2 regions of the Clostridium sp. AF32-12BH genome follow, and region 1 is predicted to be linked to the other one. Evidence: a T-box and tRNA genes for the amino acid it is inferred to sense, from the RefSeq annotation. Region 1 holds a T-box; the other holds one or more tRNA genes.
What was found. A T-box is a leader RNA that pairs with one kind of tRNA and senses whether it is charged. The one in region 1 lies ahead of DWZ40_RS04505 (valine--tRNA ligase), so its partner is inferred to be a tRNA-Val.
Positions count from the first base shown of each region.

Region 1 (5,306 bases):
CATATAAGAAGTACAGACCCGGGATCTAGAGAACATGGGATTCCGGGCCTGTGTTATGTCGGGTGGCATCGTTATTTCAGATAAGAAAGAATGGCACTGGTGTATTGATTCAGGCGGTGTTCCTCTGCGAGATACACATCGCCCAGTGCAGCGTAAAGCATTTTATCTTTGTATTCCTGCTTCATGACGGGTTCCCAGATTGCCTCAAACTGGGGCAGGAAAAATCCGGTGGTTTTGGTATAGCAGTTGGAGGCTGTCGCCTTGATGCGGGCTTCTTTGTCCACGCATGCGCCGATACTTTTGTGGACAGCGCGGTCTTCGAAGGGAAGATAGTAGTAATCCTTATAGTCCGGATAAAAATGCTTAAGGGTGCCTTCGGTCAGTTCGACAAAAAAGATAACCTGATCCTGCTCGATCCGGCATCTGGCTGGCGGCATCGCTGCTTTGACCGGAACCGGAATGGAATAGGGACTCTGGCAGATGAGCTTTAACAGATGGCGGGTCTGTCCGTCTGCCAGGGACTCGTCCACAATCTGCTGTTCTTTCAGGGTGAAAGCATGCTCTAACAGATCCGGATAATTCAGGATCGGAAGAATAGAAGGCATGCCTTTTAAATCGTCCTCATTGTGCAGGATAAGCAGGTCGTACAGCTCTTTTTCGTGTGTCATCAGATAGTCTTTGTAGACTTCAATGAGCTGTCCGCCATTGTATTTGTCGGTGCGGGAAATCCCAAGAAACTGTTCGATGGATTTCTGCTTTAAATTGTCCAGCCCCAGAAGATTCCGGTATGGCTTTACTTTTTTATAGATATCAAAGCTGGCTACATTGTCAAAGCTGTAGGGCAGATTGAAATGTTTACAGCGTTTTAATAAAAACGGAATATCGAACCCATCCCCGTTAAAATGTACCAGTGTTTTATATTGTTTCAAAAATTTGAAAAAATGGTGCAGCAAGTCTTCTTCAGCTGCCCCGGTATCCGCAAACCACTGGATCAGGTTCCAGGTATTGTCTTTATAATAGGTGCAGCCGATCAGATACAGCTGGCAGCGGTCACCGGAAAAGCCGGTGGTTTCGATATCAAAAAAGAGAAGATCCTCCAGTTTCCCGATCCGCTCTAACGGGTAGGTGTCGGGAAGCTGGAGCTTTTTTTCTATGGTGATCAATGGGAAAACTCCTTATCATTGGTGATTGTGTTACGGACATTGCGCATGAACAGTAACGTAGTCGTATGAGGTTGCCAGACACGTGTGCGGAAACAGACCGCATGATGCGGCTGCCGCGGAAAAGACAAAGCAGAAAGTATAGTTTGCCCGTGCCCGACTTGATTATAACGGCAGGTGCAGGGAATGTCAAATTTACAATATTCTTGCGGGAAAGTTGTTTTTCCATTATACTTATTTCCAGTGAAGATAACAAAGAGGCAGGAAAAGAACATGTGGAAGATCAAACATATTTTTGATGGGGAGTATGGATGCGAAGGTCTGCTGCCAGGGCAGTCCCCGAAGGTTTCTGTGACTCTGCTCCGGGAGGATGGAACCGAACGGTATGTATCGGTGGAGGATGCGTGGCTGACAGAGCAGGGGCTGGACGAGGGAGATATCTGGCCGGAAGCATTGCCGGAGAAGTTTTGAAAGGTAAAAACGGTTCAGTTTGTTTTGGAAAACAGAACAAAATGACAAGTTGTTTTGTTGCAAGACAGTAAGTCGGAACGTTGGAAGAAAAAACAGATTAAAGAAATAGAAAGGCAGATTGACATGAATATTCAGATCTTCGGCACAAAAAAGTGCAGCGATACCCGCAAGGCAGAGCGTTTTTTCAAGGAGCGCGGGATTAAGTTTCAGTTTATAGATATGAAGGAAAAGGGCATGAGCAAGGGCGAATTCAACTCTGTAGCACAGGTAAACGGCGGCATGGAAGCCATGCTGAATCCGGATGCAAAAGACCAGGATACGCTGGCGCTGATCCGCTATCTGGCAGCAGAGGATAAGCTGGAGAAGATCCTGGAAAATCCCCAGGTGATCAAAACTCCGGTCGTGCGAAATGGTAAGCAGTCTACGATCGGCTATCAGCCAGATGTGTGGAAGGGCTGGTCATGAGCGGAAGATATTCAGAACAGGAAGAAAACCAGTGGGACCGTCTGCTGAAGATCAAAACGATGGGACGGGACGATTCCAATGCGGACCAATACCGTTATCCCTACGAGCCGACACCGTATGCGGTACTGGAGCGTCTGGCCAACTGCGGGTGGATTCGAAAAGGAGATGTCCTTTTGGATTATGGCTGCGGAAAGGGACGGGTGGACTGCTACTTATCGTATCAGACCCGCTGCCACAGCATTGGCGTGGAATATGATCCGCGTATCTATGAGGCTGCTGTAGAAAATCAGAAAACAGCGGTTTCCGGAAGCCGGACAGAGTTTGTTCTGGCCGATGCAGGAGCGTATGAGGTGCCGGAAACGGTGAACCGCGCTTATTTCTTTAACCCGTTTTCTGTGGAGCTGCTAAAGAAAGTAGTCCGGCGGATTCTGGATTCTTGGTATGAAAATCCAAGAGAGATCCGCTTGTTTTTCTATTATCCGTCCGACGAGTATATGGTCTATCTGATGACCGTGGATGAGCTGATGTTCGCGGATGAGATCGACTGCAGGGATCTGTTTGACGGGAAGGATGTAAGGGAGCGGATTGTACTGTTTGAGATTGCTTAGGCAGAGCAACGCATAAAGCTATGTGATCCATTTTCGTAGCAGTTCCATGTCTATCGGAAATGTGGAAAAAAGAAAATAAAAAAATTGTACAAAAAGTATTGACAATTAGAACAATAAAGGTTATACTACGTAAGCACTGTTGAGTGAGACATCACTCGGACAGACGATATGGGGTCTTAGCTCAGCTGGGAGAGCATCTGCCTTACAAGCAGAGGGTCATAGGTTCGAGCCCTATAGGCCCCATACCAAAACCAAATATGGCGGAATAGCTCAGTTGGCTAGAGCACACGGTTCATACCCGTGGTGTCGAGAGTTCAAATCTCCCTTCCGCTACTACGAAAGAAAGGCAATCTGTGAAAAACGGGTTGCCTTTTTTGCGTTTTCCTGTTTGTTTTGGAAAAGAATAAAAAGAATCATAAATTTTCCAGAAACCCCTTGCAACTTCCGCCTCTTTGCTTTAAAATATTCACGATATGCAAATAGGCTGGGAAGAAGAGGAGTACGTCGTAAGCTTCTGTCAGAGAGAACCGTCCATCGGCTGGAAGACGGTTTCAGAGGGCGCGCACGGAAGGTAGCTTCGGAGCCGGAATCCTGAATCATATCTGGAGTGCGGAGTGTTTCAAAGGGAACCCTGCAGTCTGGATTTAGACGAAGTAGGGGTTCCCGTCTGATCCGCGTTAAGGAGACAGCTGTTGCTTCTGGCAGCAGTGACAAAGTGAGAAACAAAGGTGGTACCGCGGAACTTTTCGCCCTTTATGCAGAACGCAGATTCTGTATAGAGGGCTTTCTTTATTTATTATAGAAGAAATGCAATTGTTCCAGAGAGCTGCCGTGGAAAAGAGGATTTCTACACATTTACACATAAGGAAAGGAAATGATCATGAAAGAACTGGAAAAGAATTACAATCCTTCTGCCATTGAGGAAAAGCTGTATCAGAAATGGCTGGATAACAAGTACTTCCACGCAGATGCTGAGCGCGGAAAGAGAGAGGGCAAGAAGCCGTTTACCATCGTTATGCCGCCGCCAAACATTACCGGACAGCTGCATATGGGTCATGCACTGGATAACACCATGCAGGACATCCTGACCCGTTACAAGAGAATGCAGGGCTACGAGGCGCTGTGGCAGCCGGGTACCGACCACGCAGCAATCGCAACCGAGGTGAAGGTAATCGACAAGCTGAGAAAAGAAGGCATCGATAAGCACGATCTGGGACGCGATAAATTCCTGGAGGCATGCTGGGACTGGAAGAAAGAGTACGGCACCCGCATCATCAAGCAGCTGCATAAGCTTGGTTCTTCCGCTGACTGGGACAGAGAGCGCTTCACCATGGACAAGGGCTGCTCTGACGCTGTGCTTGAGGTATTTGTAAAGCTGTACGAGAAAGGCTACATCTACAAGGGCTCCCGTATCATCAACTGGTGTCCGGTCTGCCAGACTTCTATTTCCGACGCAGAGGTAGAGCATGAGGAGCAGGATGGCTTCTTCTGGCACATCAATTACCCAATCGTGGGCGAGGAAGGCCGTTTCGTTGAGATCGCAACCACCCGTCCTGAGACGCTGCTTGGTGATACCGCAGTTGCAGTAAACCCGGAGGATGAGCGCTATAAAGATATCATCGGCAAGATGTTAAAGCTTCCGTTAACTGACCGCGAGATCCCGGTGATTGCGGATGAATATGTAGACAAAGAGTTTGGTACCGGCTGCGTGAAGATCACCCCGGCTCACGACCCGAACGACTTCGAGGTTGGACGCCGCCACAACCTGGCTGAGATCTGCATCATGCATGACGATGCGACCATCGACTGCAAGGGCAGCAAGTATGACGGTATGGACCGCTATGAGGCCCGCAAGGCTATGGTAGAAGACTTAAAGGCACTGGGGCTGTTAGTTAAGGTTGTTCCGCATTCCCATAATGTAGGAACCCATGACCGCTGCAAGACCACCGTTGAGCCGATGGTAAAACAGCAGTGGTTCGTCCGCATGGATGAGATGGCAAAACCGGCGATCGCAGCATTGAAGAACGGCGACTTAAAATTCGTTCCGGAGAGCTTCGGAAAGACCTATCTGCACTGGTTAGAGGGAATCCGTGATTGGTGTATCTCCAGACAGCTGTGGTGGGGCCACCGGATCCCGGCTTACTACTGCCAGGAGTGCGGCGAGATCACCGTTGCAAAATCTATGCCGGAGAAGTGCCCGAAGTGCGGCTGCACCCACTTAAAGCAGGATGAGGATACCCTGGATACCTGGTTCTCCTCTGCACTGTGGCCGTTCTCTACCCTGGGCTGGCCGGAAAAAACCAAGGAGCTGGAATACTTCTACCCGACCGACGTGCTGGTAACCGGTTACGATATCATCTTCTTCTGGGTTATCCGTATGGTATTCTCCGGATATGAGCAGACCGGCAAGTGCCCGTTCAACACCGTCCTGATCCACGGTCTGGTACGCGACAGCCAGGGACGCAAGATGAGTAAGTCTCTTGGCAATGGTATCGATCCGCTTGAGGTTATCGACAAGTACGGCGCAGATGCCCTGCGTATGACGCTGATCACCGGTAATGCACCGGGCAACGACATGCGTTTCTACTGGGAGAGAGTGGAA
Region 1 covers NZ_QUEH01000003.1:283,216-288,521, reverse strand. Annotated here, with positions in the region: gene DWZ40_RS04535 (ribonuclease H-like domain-containing protein) at 72-1,163, opposite strand; gene DWZ40_RS04530 (hypothetical protein) at 1,434-1,631, shown strand; gene DWZ40_RS04525 (arsenate reductase family protein) at 1,755-2,096, shown strand; gene DWZ40_RS04520 (class I SAM-dependent methyltransferase) at 2,093-2,704, shown strand; tRNA gene DWZ40_RS04515 (tRNA-Val) at 2,875-2,947, shown strand; tRNA gene DWZ40_RS04510 (tRNA-Met) at 2,964-3,037, shown strand; T-box leader at 3,182-3,461, shown strand; gene DWZ40_RS04505 (valine--tRNA ligase) at 3,585-5,306, shown strand, end outside.

Region 2 (5,306 bases), on a different contig from region 1:
GCAAGGTCGAAAGACGTAGTCGATGGACAACAGGTTGAAATTCCTGTACCACATATCATCAGAACTGTGGGGACACAGGACGATAACCAGACCCGGGAATGAAAAGACCGGGGCAAGCGAAGAAGGAGTTAAGCCGGCAAATCCGCTTAACAATCCGAAAGCGTGATGCGGACCGAACAAAAGTAGGGAAGCTGGTAATTCGAACTGTCAAGAAAAGCCGCTATTGTGTGATATGTGCCCGTACCGTAAACCGACACAGGTGGATGAGGAGAGAATCCTAAGGCCGGCGGGAGAAGCATTGTTAAGGAACTCGGCAAAATGACCCTGTAACTTCGGGATAAAGGGTGCCTGCGCAAGCAGGCCGCAGAGAATAGGCTCAAGCAACTGTTTAGCAAAAACACAGGTCTATGCAAAACCGAAAGGTGAGGTATATGGGCTGACGCCTGCCCGGTGCTGGAAGGTTAAGAGGAGAGGTTAGAGCAATCGAAGCTTTGAATTTAAGCCCCAGTAAACGGCGGCCGTAACTATAACGGTCCTAAGGTAGCGAAATTCCTTGTCGGGTAAGTTCCGACCCGCACGAAAGGCGTAATGATTTGAGCGCTGTCTCGACAATGCACCCGGTGAAATTGAAGTACCAGTGAAGATGCTGGTTACCTGCGCCAGGACGGAAAGACCCCATGGAGCTTTACTCCAGCTTGATACTGGGATTCGGTTATACATGTACAGGATAGGTGGGAGGCTAAGAAATGAGGACGCCAGTCTTCATGGAGCCGCTGTTGGGATACCACCCTTGTGTGACTGGGTTTCTAACCTGCAGCCGTGACCCGGCTGGGGGACAATGTCAGGTGGGGAGTTTGACTGGGGCGGTCGCCTCCGAAAGGGGATCGGAGGCGCTCAAAGGTTCCCTCAGAATGGTTGGAAACCATTTGCAGAGTGCAAAGGCATAAGGGAGCTTGACTGCGAGACCGACGGGTCGAGCAGGTAGGAAACTAGGACTTAGTGATCCGGTGGTATAAAGTGGGATTGCCATCGCTCAACGGATAAAAGCTACCCTGGGGATAACAGGCTTATCACTCCCAAGAGTTCACATCGACGGAGTGGTTTGGCACCTCGATGTCGGCTCATCGCATCCTGGGGCTGAAGTAGGTCCCAAGGGTTGGGCTGTTCGCCCATTAAAGCGGTACGCGAGCTGGGTTCAGAACGTCGTGAGACAGTTCGGTCCCTATCCGGCGTGGGCGTAGGATATTTGAGAGGAGCTGTCCTTAGTACGAGAGGACCGGGATGGACTGACCTCTGGTGCATCGGTTGGGTATCAAACCCATGGCCGAGTAGCCAAGTCGGGACGGGATAAACGCTGAAGGCATCTAAGCGTGAAGCCCCCCTCAAGATGAGATATCCCATACGCAAGTAGTAAGACCCCTTGAAGACGACGAGGTAGATAGGGCAGAGGTGGAAGTGTGGTAACACATGCAGCTGACTGTCACTAATAGGTCGAGGGCTTAACCAAGACGGTTTAGGTAAGAGAAAACGGATGAAATTCAATATGTGGTTTTGAGGGTATATACCTTCCTATTTAGATGTATTCCTCGATAGCTCAGTCGGTAGAGCACGCGGCTGTTAACCGCGCTGTCGTAGGTTCAAGTCCTACTCGGGGAGCTGGTCTGAAAGGACCTCAAGGTTTCGGACCTTTAGCTCAGTTGGTTAGAGCAACCGGCTCATAACCGGTCGGTCCTGGGTTCGAGTCCCTGAAGGTCCATTTTCAAATCCAATTTTATTATTATTTTGGCCTGGTGGCTCAGCTGGTTAGAGCGCCGCCCTGTCACGGCGGAGGTCGTGGGTTCGAACCCCATCCGGGTCGCTGATCTGTCGATCAGATCGTTACAATTCCATATTGGAAAAGGGGTCTTAGCTCAGCTGGGAGAGCATCTGCCTTACAAGCAGAGGGTCATAGGTTCGAGCCCTATAGGCCCCATTTGGCGAGTCAGCCATAGATGCCGCAGTGGCGGAACTGGCAGACGCACAGGACTTAAAATCCTGCGGGACTAATCTCCCGTGCCGGTTCGATTCCGGCCTGCGGCATTTACGTGAAAGGTATTTCTGTATTTACAGAGATACCTTTTTTTGTTACTCTAAGAGAGTAGTGAAACAGAAGGAGAATTGAGAGCAGATAGGGAAAAGAACTTTAAAGAAAGAATATTGTTTTCAGGCAGCAACAAAATAGAGACGATCAAGAGAAGGGAAGATAGCGATGATAAGAAAAACAGCACGCGAAACAGTACTTTATTATAATCCGGAAGCATCATCAAAAGTTGTAAAATTAAAAGGAGTCCTGGTGCGCATGGGGATTCGAATCCGAAATGTGACGCCAGAACAGTTTGACGAAACGGTAGGAGCCCTTGCCGGGATTTCAGGATTTGAAAAAGAAAATCAAAATAAAGAGCAGTTGGTAAGGAATCTGCAGGAGCAGCGCCAGGAACCAAGCCAGGATCAGAATCAAGACCAGCATCCGATGATTCAGGATGAAGTACTGGTTATGCATGGATTTACGAGCCGCCGGATCGATGAACTTCTGGCGGCATTTCGAAAGGCAGGAGTTGTGAAGGTAGAATTGAAGGCCATTGTGACGGAAACGAATGCGCACTGGACATTTTACCATCTGTATGAAGAAATTAAAGAGGAACATGAACGTATGACGAAAGGCGGGGCAAATGCAGAGGGATAAGGCAATGTCAGATGAGCCGATTTTGCGAAAAAGAGTTTCTGGCAAACGGGCGGGGCTATTCCTTCTTTGTGTTATGCTGCTGTGCAGTGCCTGCTCAGCTCCAAAAGAGGAAAAAACGAAAGAAAAAACAGTGCTAGAATTATGGCATTACTGGGCGAGACAGGATTCAAGACAGTGTTTGGCTGGCATGATCCAGGAATTTAATGCGATGCATGAGGATATTGAGGTTCGGGCGAATTATATCGCAGATGAAGATTTTAAAAAGCGTCTGGTATTGGCGGCAGCCTCCGGAGAAACTCCGGATTTGGCGATTGTAGACTCTTCGGATGTCCAATATTATGATAAGGCGGGGATTTTATCCGATCTTTCTGAAGAGGTGAACGAGACGGAATATCTTTCCAGGGCTATGATCAGCTGCCGGGCAAAGGATGGACGCATCATAGGACTTCCATTAGGCTTAAACTGTCTGATTTTTTATTACAATACGGATATTTTGAAGCAGGCAGGGATAGAACCGCCTGAAACACTTGAGGAGTTTGTAAGAGCGGCAGAAGCGGTCACAACCGACCAGATATCCGGATGCGCATTTCCGGCCTTGCAAAGTGAGGAAAGCAGTTTTTGTTTTTTACCGATCCTATGGAATTATGGGGGAAGTCTTGCCCAGATTGATTCCCCGGCGGGAGAGGAAGCCTTTGGATTCCTGAAGCAGCTTGCGCAGAATGGTGCATTGAGTGAAGATAATGTCAATATGACCTTATCGGATATTGGATGGGAATTTGCGAATGGAAATATAGCAATGGCGTTTATGACATCTGGTTATGAATATGAGATTCGAAAAGAAAATCCTTCTTTGCATTTTGCGATGGCAAAGCTTCCCTGTGGAGAGAACGCGGTTACGGTCAGTGGTGGGGAAGTTCTCGCCGTGACAGACCCGGAACACGAGGTGGCTGCCAGAGAATTTGTAAAATTCATGTCGGAACCGGCACAGGTGAAGAAGTGTCAGGATAGTATGGGATATCTTGCTGCAAGAAGAGATATGCTGAAAGAGCAGATCGGCCGGGACCCGGAGAAAAAGGCATACTGGGATTATCTGAAACAGGCGAAACTCCGGGAAATAGAGGCTTACTGGCCATCCTTGTCGATGGAAATTGCAGAAAGCATTAACCGTGTGATCCTGGGGCAGGATGACCCGGATGAGTTAAAACAGCTTTCTGAACGCATCAGCCGGATCAGGAGGGAGAACTATGAAAAAGAGTAGAAGCCTGCGCTCCATGATTTTTTTCCTGGCAGTTGTTCTGGTAATCCCCATTCTTGGTTTTTCTTTGTATTTGCAGCTGCAGACGTGGAAACTTATGCAATCGAATTTGCAGAGAGAATTGGAGGGGGAGTTATATACAGAGAATCACATGCTTCAAATGATCATGGATAAGTACGATATGGTCCTTTATGATTTTTGTACAGATGATGAGATCATAGATCTGGTGGAGCAGATCAATGAAGCAGAGAAGGCCTCCGATGCAGTAAAATATCAGATTCGGCGGAATCTGTCGCATCTATGCAACCGAAATGCCGGGATTGAAGGAATTACGCTGATTACGGAGTCTGGTACGATCTGCTTTTATGACCGGAGAGCAGCCTCTTTTGTGTCAACCAAATGGGCAAATCAGGTATCTCCCGGAGACATGCAGGGAAAGATGGCTGTCTATCACGGAAATTCTTATCAGAATGAAGGGGAAGATACTTCGCTCCATATGCTTCAGCTTACAAGAAAGCTCGCAGATTACCGGAATATCAACCGCAGAATCGGGACCGTGATCCTGAGTGTTGACCAGTCTGTACTCTGGGAAGAAATTCAGGCCGATGGGAACTCTTCGGTATATGTCTGTGAAGGGGATACTATCATTGCAGCGGCAGATGCCAGACAGATCGGGAGCAGTATTTCCACGAAACCGCACCGGGGATACCGGGTACTGGAAACAGAGAATAAAAAAACAGGATGGAATATATATCATTTTTATTCGATCGCCCAGTACGATCAGGTGGTAAAACGTAATATTGGAATTGGTCTTGGGACTTTGGTAGCGTTAACGATTTTATCAACATCCATTGTCTGGCTCATGACCAGACCGGTATTGGATGAGGTTGGAAAACTGGTGTACGCAATGTCCGAAATAGAAAATGGAAATTTTTCGGTTCAGATTTCAGGCGTTGCGAATCCACGAAATGAAGTGGAGCGGATTGAAGCCGGCTTCAATGAGATGTCCAGCCAGTTAAAGAAGCTGGTTGAGGCGGTGAAGCAGTCAACAGTAGAACAGAAAAATGCGGAACTTCAGGCAATGGAAGCACAGATCGATCCTCATTTTTTGTACAACACCCTGGATACGATCAACTGGAAGGCTCTGGAGCATGATGATTATGAGGTAAGCGCAATGGTTGGGGCCCTGGCAGATATCCTGCGCTATTCGATTCGGAATCCGGGAGATATGGTAAGCATTAGCCAGGAGCTTTCCTGGCTGGATCATTATATCATGCTTCAGAAGGAAAAACTGGAGCAGCCACTTCAGGTGATCACGGATGTTCCACC
Region 2 covers NZ_QUEH01000005.1:1,535-6,840, forward strand. Annotated here, with positions in the region: rRNA gene DWZ40_RS06015 (23S ribosomal RNA) at 1-1,507, shown strand, start outside; tRNA gene DWZ40_RS06020 (tRNA-Asn) at 1,584-1,656, shown strand; tRNA gene DWZ40_RS06025 (tRNA-Ile) at 1,683-1,756, shown strand; tRNA gene DWZ40_RS06030 (tRNA-Asp) at 1,785-1,858, shown strand; tRNA gene DWZ40_RS06035 (tRNA-Val) at 1,900-1,972, shown strand; tRNA gene DWZ40_RS06040 (tRNA-Leu) at 1,994-2,079, shown strand; gene DWZ40_RS06045 (DUF3783 domain-containing protein) at 2,249-2,722, shown strand; gene DWZ40_RS06050 (extracellular solute-binding protein) at 2,709-3,980, shown strand; gene DWZ40_RS06055 (histidine kinase) at 3,967-5,306, shown strand, end outside.
Region 2: it has a tRNA-Val gene. The T-box ahead of DWZ40_RS04505 (valine--tRNA ligase) is inferred to sense a tRNA for this amino acid. The anticodon was not compared.